DNA from 2 places in the Sulfitobacter sp. W027 genome. Region 2 is predicted to be linked to the other one. Evidence: riboswitches for the same ligand, from Rfam matches in the RefSeq annotation. Region 2 holds a riboswitch; the other holds the start of a gene.
What was found. A riboswitch is a leader RNA that binds a small molecule or an ion and turns the genes downstream of it on or off. The one in region 2 is predicted to bind thiamine pyrophosphate.
Positions count from the first base shown of each region.

Region 1: it holds a riboswitch for thiamine pyrophosphate, as region 2 does, so the genes downstream of both, thiD (bifunctional hydroxymethylpyrimidine kinase/phosphomethylpyrimidine kinase) here and thiB (thiamine ABC transporter substrate binding subunit) in region 2, are expected to answer to the same signal.

Region 1 is NZ_CP083564.1:2,005,830-2,011,881, reverse strand. It holds gene K3759_RS09845 (thiamine phosphate synthase) at 1-333, opposite strand, end outside; gene K3759_RS09840 (thiazole synthase) at 330-1,091, opposite strand; gene thiS (sulfur carrier protein ThiS) at 1,095-1,292, opposite strand; gene K3759_RS09830 (FAD-dependent oxidoreductase) at 1,282-2,262, opposite strand; gene thiD (bifunctional hydroxymethylpyrimidine kinase/phosphomethylpyrimidine kinase) at 2,255-3,058, opposite strand; TPP riboswitch at 3,125-3,221, opposite strand; gene K3759_RS09820 (error-prone DNA polymerase) at 3,333-6,052, opposite strand, start outside.
Region 2 is NZ_CP083564.1:212,141-218,192, reverse strand. It holds gene K3759_RS01025 (thiamine/thiamine pyrophosphate ABC transporter permease ThiP) at 1-1,126, opposite strand, end outside; gene thiB (thiamine ABC transporter substrate binding subunit) at 1,102-2,079, opposite strand; TPP riboswitch at 2,114-2,215, opposite strand; gene aroC (chorismate synthase) at 2,308-3,417, shown strand; gene K3759_RS01010 (DMT family transporter) at 3,428-4,366, shown strand; gene cobO (cob(I)yrinic acid a,c-diamide adenosyltransferase) at 4,437-5,042, shown strand; gene K3759_RS01000 (alkaline phosphatase) at 5,104-6,052, opposite strand, start outside.

The sequences.
Region 1 (6,052 bases), 1.6 Mb from region 2:
GGCCAGCGCGCGGCCAAGCTCAGCATGGTCATGGGTGGATAGGCCCAGCTTGAGTCCCGCCCGGCGGATGGCGGGGATGTCGGCCACGTCCAGATCCTCTTGGCCCAGATGCAGCCACTCGGCCCCCAGTTCGATCGCCAGTTGCCAGTGGTCATTCACCACCAGCAGCGCGCCGTGCTGGCGGCAGAGGTCAAGCGCGGTGGTGATCTCGCTCCGCAACACCTCTTCAGGTGCATCCTTGATGCGAAGTTGCACCAGCCTCACGCCCAAGGGCACTGCCCGTGCTACCCATGCAGCGCTGTCAAAAACGGGATAAAAACGCGGGAGGGTCATAGCCAAGCCTTTCCGATCACGGGGGTGGAGGGCACGGCCATGTCGCGTTGACCCATGGGACCAGAAGCGGCGGCAAGAGCCCCCGCGCGGCAGGCCAGTGCAAAGGCTTCGGCCATGGCGGCGGGGTCGTGGGCCTCGGCGACGGCGGTGTTCAGGAGCACCGCGTCGAACCCCATCTCCAAAGCCTGCGCCGCATGGCTGGGCAGGCCGAGACCTGCGTCAATTACCATGGCCACATCGGGAAATGCCGCCCGCAGGCTGCGCAGCCCGTGGAGATTGTTCAGCCCCAGCCCGGAGCCGATTGGAGCACCCCAAGGCATCAGCACCCGGCAGCCCGCATCGACCAGTCGGGCAGCCAGCACCTGATCTTCTGTGGTATAGGGGAAGACCTCGAACCCATCGGCGCAGAGCGCCTCGGCGGCCTCGACCAGCCCGAAGGGATCGGGTTGCAGGGTGTCGGCATGACCGATGACCTCCAGCTTGATCCAATTGGTGCCGAAATACTCCCGCGCCATCTGCGCTGTAGTGATCGCCTCGCGCGCGGAATGGCAACCGGCGGTATTGGGCAGCAGATGCACGCCAAGCCCGCGCACCATGTCCCAAAACGCCTGACCCGCGCCCTGTTCGCGGCGCAGCGAAACGGTTGCAACCGGGGCGGCACTTTGGCGAAAGGCGGCCTCCATCACGGTGGGCGACGGGTAGCGCGCGGTGCCCAGCATCAGCGGCAGGGGCAGGGCGGTGCCGTAAAAGTCGCGCATCGTTCAGCCCCCCTGCATGGCGCTGAGAACTTCGAGCCGGTCGCCATCGCTGAGCGTCGTCGCACTCCGAGCGCCTGCGGGAACGAAGGCGCCGTTGAGCGCGGTGGCGACTTTCGCCTCGCCCCAGCCTAGTTCGGCCAAGGCCGCGCCAAGCTGCGCGGCGGTGATCTCACGCGTCTCGCCGTTCACTTCAATCTTCACGGAATAAATCCCTCGTTGTCGCTGTTGCAAGAAAGGCCGCCGCTTGTTCGGCCAAGGCCGGCGCCATTAAAAATCCATGCCGAAACAATCCATTAAGGTGCAGCACTGCACCGCGTTGCACGATGCCGGGCAGGTTGTCGGCAAAGGCCGGGCGCAGGTCCGCGCCCATCTCGACGATCTCCCCTTCGGCAAAGCGCGGGTCGAGCGCATAGGCCGCCGAGAGCAATTCCAGCGCCGAGCGAGCCGTCATCTTGGCGCGGCTGGCGCTTTCGATCTGGGTCGCGCCCAGCATGTAAAGTCCGTCGCCACGCGGCACCACATAAAGCGGGTGGCGCGGGTGCAGCAGGCGGATCGGGCGGGTGAGGGTGATCTCAGGCGCGCGCAGCAAGATCATCTCGCCGCGCACCGCACGCAGGCTGGGTAGGTCGGCGCTGGCGGCCATGCCTCGGCAGTCAATCACCGGGCCTGTGACCTCCGAAGGGGTGAGGGGCGTGGTCTCGACCTTCACTCCTTGGGCGGTGAGCGTTTCGGACAGATCATGCAGCGCTTGGCGCGGGTTCAGATGCGCTTCTTCAGCAAAGAACAGCCCGCGCCGATGACGCCCTGCGAGGTCCGGTTCTAGGGTCGCGATGGCCTCCGCGTCGGAAGTGCTGTGGCTTTCGGTCCGGTCGGCAAACCGCTGGATTTCAGCGCGGTCACGTTCGGGGGCGAGGACCAGCGTGCCCCTGTGGGTGACTTCCGTGACCTCTCCCCACAGCACCGCGGCACGCCGTCCGTGGCTCACCACCGCAGGTTCGCTTACCGCCCCTTCGCAGAAGGGCGCGAGCATCCCGCCCGCCCACCACGAACACCCATGCGGGCCGGGCGTGCCTTTGCGGTCAACCAACCGAGGCCGTAGCCCCTGCGCCAGACAGGCCTGTGCGGCCCAGAGCCCCGCAACCCCTGCGCCGATGATGGTGACGTCACTCATTGCGCCAGACCGCGTGGAAATGGTGCACCGGCCCGTGGCCGCTGCCGATGTTGAGGGTGTCGGCAGCGGCAATGGCGCGTTGCAGATAGGCGTGGGCCGCCTGTACGGCGTCTTGCAGCCTCTGCCCCCGCGCCAGCCCTGCGGCGATGGCAGCAGAGAGGGTGCAGCCGGTGCCGTGGGTGTTCGCGGTATGCTGGCGGGGCGCGGAAAGGCGCAGGGTTTCATCGTCGGTGATCAGCAGATCGACGCAGGTCTGCCCCTTGCCATGCCCACCCTTCATCAGCACCGCGCCGGGACCGGCAGAGAGCAGGGCGCGGCCCTGTTCCAGCATGGTGGCCTCATCGGTGGCTTCCGGCCTGTCCAGCAGCCGTGCGGCCTCGGGCAGGTTCGGCGTCAGCACATGGGCGAGGGGCAGCATCCGGTCGCGCAGGGTCGCCACCGCCTCGGCAGAGAGCAGCGCATCGCCGGATTTCGCCACCATCACCGGGTCGAGCACCACAGGAGCAGCGCAGCTTGCCAGCCCCTCGGCCACAGTATTGATCGTCTCTGGATCGCCCAACATACCGACTTTGACCACGCCAATCGCCAGATCGTCAAAAACCGCTGCCATCTGTGCGCGGATCATTTTGGGGGAGATCATCTCGACCCCGGTGACCGCGCGGGTGTTCTGCGCGGTCACGGCGGTGAGCACGCTCGCCCCATAGACGCCAAGCGCGCTGAAGGTCTTGAGGTCGGCCTGAATCCCCGCCCCGCCGCCGCTGTCGGACCCCGCAATCGTCAGTGCTTGAAACGCCATTTGGCCCCCATGTGTTAGATGGGCCTAGGGCGTGTGGATACGGGATAAACGACGGGCCGCATGGGGCCGATGCGTGGTTCCGTTCCCTACGCCGGTACGACCCGGATCAGGTTCGATGGGTCGGTTTTCACCTCTCAGCCTTGCGGCACCCCAACGGATTGCGGGCAGGCTAGCGAGGCGGGGTGGCGGGGTCAACTGGTGACGGTTATTTTATGTATTGTATATAATTTTCAGATTCTTGCGGGAGTTACTTCATCTACTACATGAAGATTCGTTAATGAAAATCCCGCGACTTGGGGATCACACGCGCGTCGCGTGGATGCGAATGCATCGCCACCTGACCGGGCAGCGGGTGGGTTGGATGATCGCCCCGCGTAGTGATCCCGGGCATCGGTGCGTCCGACAGCGAAGCAAGCCTGTCAGAGCGGTCCTCAAGCCGGTCGGCCACCACATGGATCACCCGCCCGTCGGTCTGCACGCGGCCCTCGACCACCAGAAGCCGCGCCGACATGATCGTGGGGCGGTAGAGCTTGAACATATTGGGCCAGATCACGAGGTTCGCCACGCCGAATTCATCCTCCAGCGTGATGAAACACACCCCCTTGGCGCTGCCGGGTTTTTGCCGCACCAGCACCAGCCCGGCCAGTTTCACCCGCCTCCCATGCCCCATGCGCGAGAGGTCCCGGGCCGAGGAAAACCCCTGTGCGGCGAGGCTGGAGCGGTAGAAAGACATCGGATGCGCCTTCAGCGATAGCCGCAGCGTCTGGTAGTCGGCCACCACCTGTTCGGCTTTCGGCATCACCGGCAGATGCACTTCCGGCTCCGGTCCGCGGGCCGAAGCCTCGGCATGGTCGAAGATCGGCAAGGCAGGCGCGTCGCGCAGCCCTTGTGCCTGCCAAAGCGCCTGGCGCCGGTCGATCCCCATGCTGCGCATCGTGTCGGCGGCAGCGAGTTGACGGATCGCCTTGGCGTCGAGGCCTGCGCGGCTCTTGAGGTCCTCGACATCCGCGTAAGGCATCTCGCGCCGGTCCATGATCCGCGCGCCGGCCTTCTCCTGCAGCCCGTCCACCATGCGCAGCCCCAAGCGCAGGGCAAATCCGTCGCCGCAGGGTTCCAGCGTGCAGTTCCAGTCCGAGAGGTTCACATCCACATCGCGCACCTCGACCTGATGCTCGCGGGCGTCCCGCACGATCTGCGCGGGCGCATAAAACCCCATCGGCTGCGAGTTCAAGAGCGCGCAGGCAAAGGCCGCCGGGTAGTGGCATTTCATCCAAGACGAGACGTAGACCAGCTTGGCAAAACTCGCCGCATGGCTTTCGGGAAATCCGTATTCGCCAAACCCCTTGATCTGGTCGAAACAGCGCTGCGCGAAGACCGGGTCATAGCCGCGCTTGGTCATCCGGCCCACCATCTTGTCCTGTAGCTTTTCAATCGTCCCGCGCGAGCGGAAGGTGGCCATGGCCTTGCGCAGTTCATTGGCCTCGGCGGGCGAGAACCGTGCCGCGTCGATGGAGATCTTCATCGCCTGTTCCTGAAAGATCGGCACGCCCAAGGTCCGGCTGAGGATGCTGAACAATTCGTCCTGCGGATAGGCCGGGCCGGGGGCGGGGTAGACGACGCTTTCCAGCCCCTGACGGCGGCGCAGATAGGGGTGGACCATGTCGCCTTGGATCGGGCCGGGGCGGACGATGGCGACTTCGATCACTAGATCGTAGAAGACGCGCGGGCGCAGTTTCGGCAGCATCGCCATCTGCGCGCGGCTTTCGACCTGAAAGACCCCCAGACTGTCGCCCCGGCAGAGCATATCATAGGTGGGCCGCCCGGTGGCGTCGTCCTCGTGGTCCTCCACCGGGACGGTCGCCAGTTCCAGAGGGCGGTCGTAATGCGCCTCAATGAGGTCGAAACATTTGGCGATACAGGTCAGCATGCCGAGGGCCAGGATATCGACCTTGAAGATCTGCAACGCGTCGATGTCGTCCTTGTCCCATTCGATGAAACTGCGCTCGGGCATGGCGCCGTTGCCGATGGGCACGATCTCGGTCAGGGGGCGTTCGGTCAGGATGAAGCCGCCGACGTGTTGGGATAGGTGGCGCGGCATGCCAATCATCTGGCTGGCCAGTTTCAGCACCATGCGCAGATAGGGGTCGGACAGGTCCAGCCCCGCCTCGCGGGCGCGGTCGTCGTCCATCTGGCCCTCGAAACTGCCCCAGATCGTGCCCGCAAGCTTTGAGGTCACGTCTTCGCTGAGCCCCATCGCCTTGCCGACCTCGCGGATCGCCGAGCGCGGGCGGTAATGAATCACCGTGGCGCAAAGCCCGGCGCGGTGGCGGCCGTATTTGCCATACATATACTGGATGACTTCCTCGCGTCGTTCATGTTCGAAATCCACGTCGATGTCGGGCGGCTCGTCGCGTTCCTCGGACAGGAACCGCTCGAAGAGCAGGTTGTGCACCGCCGGGTCGACCGAGGTGATGCCGAGGCAGAAACAGACGGCGGAATTGGCCGCAGAGCCGCGCCCCTGGCAGAGGATCGGCGGCTGTGCCTCCTCGCGGGCGAAGCGGACGATGTCGTAGATGGTCAGGAAATAGCGGGCGATCTTTTTGGACCCGATGAGGGCGAATTCCTTGTGAATGGTCTTCTCCACCGCCTCGGGCACGCCGTCGGGGTAGCGCCGCGCAGCACCCTCCCATGTGAGGCGGGCGAGTTCCTCCATGGGCGTGCGGCCTTCGGGGACGATCTCATGCGGGTATTCATAGGCCAGATCGGTGAGGCGGAACGCGATGCGGTCGGCCAGACGGCGCGTCTCGGCGATGGCATGGGGCCAGTCGGCGAAGAGGCGCAGCATCGCCTCGGGCGATTTCAGGTGCCGTTCGGCATTGGCGGCCAGCAGGTAGCCCGCCTTGGGCACGATCACGCCCTCGCGGATCGCCACCATCACGTCCTGCAAGGGCCGCCGGTGGCGCGCGTGGTAGAGCACGTCGTTGGTGGCCAAAA
Region 2 (6,052 bases):
GAATGAACCACCCCGTGCCGATCATCAGCGGCGAGGCGGCGAGGCCCATCAAGCCAATCGCCTCCACCCCGCCGCGCCGCCGGGTGGCGATCCAACCCGCCATCGGCAGCGCCAGCAGGGCCAGCACCGCCACGCTCAACCCCACTACCAGAACGCTGTTCAACGTGGCCTGCCAAACCGAAGGCGGCAGTTGTCCTAAACCAACCAACCCGCGCAGCATCACAGCCCCTAGAGGCAGCAGCAAAAACAAGGCAGCGAGCATAATTACCACCCCATCCAACACCCGTTGCCCTCCGCCCCGCGCATCCCAGCGGCGCAGGGGGCTGTCCAATCCGCCGCCCATACTGATCGGCGGAATAAGCCAAAGCGCCGCAACCGCCGCAGTGCCAGCCAGAACAAGCTGCACTACCGATAATAGCGCGGCGAGGCCCAGATCAAAATCAAACCGAAACGCCTGATAGATCGCCAGTTCAATCGTCGTCGCACGCGGTCCGCCGCCCAGCGTCAACGCCACGGCAAAACTCGTTAGGCAAATCACGAAAATCAGCGCCGCCACCCCGGGCAACACCTGCCGCAACATCGGCCATTCAAGCGTCAGAAACAGCGCGCGGGGCGTCATCTGTAGCTGTCCGGCCAGCCGAAACCGCTCGGACGGGATGCTTTGCCAGCCTTGCAGCAAAAGCCGTGTCGCCAATGGAAGGTTAAAGAAAACATGGGCCAGAACCACGCCGTGCAGCCCGTAGATCGACACCGACGGCAGGCCTAGAGCCGCACCAAACTGGTTGAGCACGCCCGAACGGCCAAAGACCGTCAGTAGCCCCAGCACCGCCACGATCACCGGCAGGACAAAAGGCGCGCCGAGTAGCGTAATCAACGCCCCCCGCCCCCAGAACCGCCGCCGTGCCAAGGCCCGCGCGACCGGTACCGCGAGCAGAACGGACAACACCGCCGACCACACCGCCTGCGTGACGGTAAAACGCACCGCCGCCCAATCCGCGGCCCCCAGCCCCGCCGCCACATCGGCCGCCATGAAAATGGCGACCAAGGCGGCGAGGATCAAGCCCGCGACCAGAGCGGCGGCGAAAAGCCCCGTCTTGTTGCTTAGCGCGACAGCGCGGTCAGCCATTCGTTCACGGCCTCTTCCCGGAGCGCAGGTACATCGGCATTGGGCACCAACAGCGCCTTACCGGGCTGGATCATCCCGTCGAACCCTTCGGGCAGACCATCCTGAGGCGTCACGGCAGGATACATCCAGTTGGTCGTCGGCAGCACCGACTGTGCGGCATCAGAGACGAGGTATTGCAGGAATTGATCCGCCAGTTCCGGCTGATCCGACCCCGCAAGTTTCCCCGCCACTTCGATCTGCATATAGTGGCCTTCGTCAAAGAGCGCGGCAGTCTTGCTGTCATCCTCTTCCGCGATCAGGTGGTAGGCGGGGGATGTGGTGTAGCTCAGCACCATGTCGGCCTCGCCTTCGAGGAAGAGACCGTAAGCTTCGGACCAGCCTTTGGTCACGGTCACGACGTTATCCGCCAGCGCAGCCCAAACCTCGGATGCGTCGTCGCCGTAAGCCGCTTTGACCCACATCAGCAGGCCCAAACCGGGGGTCGATGAGCGCGGGTCTTGGATGACGATCTTCAAATCGCTCTCGGCCAGCGTTTTGAAATCGGCAGGGGCCGCAAGATCGGTGCCGTGAACAAAGGCAAAGTAGCCCCAGTCGTAAGGGACGAATACGTCATCTTCCCAAATGATCGGCAGGTCGTATTCGGCTTGCAACCCGCTCGGCGCAAACAACTCTGTCTCCTTGGCGGCGGCGACAAGGCTGGTGTCGAGGCCCAACACGATATCCGCGTCAGAGCGTGCGCCTTCGAGCTTCAGCCGTGCCAGCAAGGCCGCGCCATCGCCCATACCGACAAATTTCAGATCGCAGCCGCATTCGGCCTCAAAACCCTTTTCGATGGCCGGGCCGGGGCCCCATTCGGTGACGAAACTGTCGTAGGTATAGACTGTCAGTTCAGGCGTCTCCGCCCATGCAGCCGATGCGCCCATGACGCCCGCAGCAAGTGTAAGATACTTCATTGCATCCTCCTTTTGCGGCGAAAGGTAAAAGGTGGATGTCTGTCCGGACCTTCCCTCCGCCGGTGTTAACCGGTTCAGGTTCAACGGGTCCGCGCAACACGCACATCTCAGCCGAAAGGCCCCCCGAGGTAGCGTCAGGGGTAGATGCCCCCCACACAATTGGCAAGGCAAATCCCCTTGAGGCAGGGCGCTGCCCCCGCTAAGGGTTTGACAACAGGAGGTCCGCCCATGTCGATCAACAGCTTTGGCCATCTTTACCGGGTCACCACATGGGGCGAGAGCCACGGGCCCGCCCTTGGCGCCACGATTGATGGCTGCCCCCCCGGCGTGCCGATTGACGAAGCGATGATCCAGCAGTGGTTGGACAAGCGCAAACCGGGCCAGAACAAATACACCACGCAGCGGCGTGAAGCGGATGAGGTGCGGATATTATCCGGCACTTTCGAGGGCGTCACCACCGGCACGCCGATCCAACTGATGATCGAAAACACCGATCAGCGCTCGAAAGACTACGGGGATATCAAGGACAAGTTCCGCCCCGGTCACGCCGACATCACCTATTTCCAAAAATACGGCATCCGCGACTATCGCGGGGGTGGGCGTTCCTCGGCGCGCGAGACGGCGGCGCGGGTGGCGGCGGGCGGTCTGGCGCGTGAGGCGATCAAAGCGTTGGCGCCGAACCTGAAAATCACCGGCTATATGGTGCAGATGGGTCCACATAAGATCGACCGGGATGCGTTCGATTGGGACCAGATCGAGCATAACCCGTTTTGGGTACCCGATGCCAAGGCGGCAGGCGACTGGGCCGCGTATCTCGACGGGCTGCGCAAATCGGGCAGCAGCGTCGGTGCAATCATCGAAGTCACCGCGCGCGGCGTGCCTGCGGGGATCGGCGCGCCGGTCTATGGCAAGCTCGACACCGATCTGGCCGCCGCGATGATGAGCATCAATGCCGTCAAAGGCGTGGAAATCGGCGAAGGCATGTCGGCGGCGATGCTGACGGGCGAATTGAACGCCGATGAGATCACCATGGGGCCGGAGGGGCCGGAGTACTCCTCCAACCATGCGGGCGGTATCTTGGGCGGGATCAGCACCGGGCAGGATGTGGTCGTGCGTTTCGCGGTCAAACCGACGTCCAGCATCCTGACCACGCGGCGCACCATCACCAAACAAGGCGAAGAGACCGAGATCATCACCAAGGGCCGCCACGATCCCTGCGTGGGCATCCGGGCGGTGCCCGTGGGCGAGGCGATGATGGCCTGCGTGCTGCTGGATCACCTGCTCCTGCACCGCGGGCAGATCGGAACCAACCGCGGACGGATTGGCCCCGAAGCATGAGGACCAGAGCATGAAAGTCGATGATTTCTCCGCCCGCCCCGCCCTTGGCGTCGGGCTGAAGATCACGGCGATTTTGCTCTTTACCTGCATGTCCGCGATCATCAAGTCGCTGGCCGACGACGTGCCGGCGGGCGAGTCGGTCTTCTTCCGCTCTTTCTTTGCCATTCCGGTGATCCTGATCTGGCTGGCACAACGCGGCAAACTGAAAAGCGGGCTCAAGACGAAGAACCCGATGGGCCATGTCTGGCGCGGGCTGTTTGGCACTACTGCGATGGGCCTGACCTTCACTGGCCTTGGCCTGCTGCCCCTGCCAGAGGTCACCGCCATCGGTTTCGCCACGCCGATTTTTACCGTCATCCTTGCCGCCGTGCTGCTGGGCGAGCAGATCCGCCTGATCCGCGTCACCGCCGTCGCGATGGGGCTGGTGGGCGTGATGATCATCCTCTGGCCGCGGTTCAGCAATATCGGCACGATGGAGCAGACGGCCACCATTGGCGCGCTGTTGATCCTGATGGCGACGATGGTGCGCAGCCTTGTGCAGATCCACATTCGCCAGCTGGTGCAGAACGAAGACACCGCCGCGATCGTCTTCTACTTCTCCTGCACCGCGTCGCTGCTGGCCCTTTGCACCCTGCCCTTTGGTTGGGTCATGCCGGATCTGCAAACCTTCGGCCTCTTGGTTCTGGCCGGGCTGATTGGCGGAGTGGCGCAAATTCTGATTACCTCGGCCTATCGCTTTGGCTCGGCTTCGATGCTGGCGCCCTATGACTATACCTCGATGCTTTTCGCCATCGTGCTGGGCTATGTCTTCTTTGCAGAACTGCCGACGATGATGATGCTGGCGGGCGCGGCGCTGGTGATCAGCGCGGGCGCATTGGTGATCTGGCGCGAGCGCCAATTGGGGATGGAGCGCGGCAAGGCGCGGTCTGTTACCGATCCGAAGGCATGATCTAATGCAGGCTTTCGCCTGACCCGCCCTCTGCCTATGGTGCCCCGAAACCAGCTAAAGGAGTTGACCGATGAGCGATGCGGATCCGCAAGACCACAAGGAAAAGATGCAGCAGCGTCAGGCCGAGCAGCGCGCCAAGGTGGCCGAGCTGCAAGACCCAGAAAAAGGTCTGGTGCTGGTTCACACAGGGCCAGGCAAGGGCAAATCCTCTTCTGCTTTTGGCGTTGTCGTACGCGCCCTTGGATGGAAACAGCGCGTCGGCGTGGTGCAGTTCATCAAGGGCAAATGGAAGACAGGCGAGCGGCTGTTCTTTGAACAGCTGGACGAGGTGACATGGCACACGATGGGCGAAGGTTTCACCTGGGACACCCAAGACCGCAACCGCGACATCGCCGCCGCCGAAGCTGCATTCGGCAAGGCACGCGAAATGATGGAGAGCGGGGACTATGACCTTGTGGTGATGGATGAGATCAACATCGCCATCCGCTATGAATACCTCAAGATCGAAGACGTGATCGCCGGGCTTGATGCCCGCGACAAACGCACCGCCGTCGTGCTGACAGGCCGCGACGCCCGGCCCGAGCTTTGCGACTATGCCGATCTGGTGACCGAGATGTCAGAGGTGAAACATCCGTTCAAAGCAGGCATCAAAGCGCAGCGCGGCGTCGACTACTAAGACACGAAAAAGGATCGCCCTTCCAAGGGCGATCCTTTGGCTCTCACCGCTCAGATGATTTTCAGATCGCAGCGCCCTTAGGGTCAAGCGTCACTGTGTAAAGCTCGGTATCGGCGCGGTCCATCAGGCGCACTTTCATCTGCTGGGTCTTGGCGTCGATATCGACCAAGCCAAAGAATTGCAGTCCGGCGGAAGGCGGCAGGTTCACCTGACCTTCTTCCGGCGCTTTGACGTATTTCAACTCGGGGCCAAAGGTGCCGTCCAATTCGTTCGGGCCAAAGGTGCCTGCGTGTAGCGGGCCCGAGACGAACTCCCAGAACGGATCAAAGTCTTGAAACTGCGCCTTGTCGGGGTTGTAATAATGCGCGGCGGTGTAATGCACATCCGCCGTGAACCAAACGACGTTATCGACCTGCGCGGTCTTGATGAAACGCAGCAGCCCTGCAATCTCTTGCTCGCGGCCCTTGGCGGCACCGTTGTCGCCATTGGCAACCGCCTCGGCCCCGCCGCCAACGACCAGACCGATGGGCATGTCGCAGGCGATGACCTTCCATGTGGCCGACGAATTGGTCAACTCGCGCTTGAGCCATGCCATCTGTTCGGCCCCGAGGATCTCTGTGGCCTGCGACATCTCGGTCTGCATGTTCTCGCTGTTCGGCCCCCGGTAGCTGCGCAGGTCAAGGAAAAAGACATCCAGCATCGGACCGTAGTTGATCTTGCGGTAAACCCGGCCCGGCTCGGCGGGGGTGATGCGCAGCGGGGTCATCTCATGGAAGGCTTGCGAGGCCCGGGCGGCGAGGACATGGATCGACTTCTCGCTATAGCGGTCGTCTTCCATCAGGCTGCGCGAAGAGGACCAGTTGTTTACGACCTCATGGTCATCCCACTGCATGAACGTCGGCACATGGGCGTTCATCTCGCGCACATGGTCGTCCATCAGGTTGTATTTCCACTGGCCGCGATATTCGTCCAGCGTCTCGGCCACCTTGCGTTTTTCGTCAATGATGGTG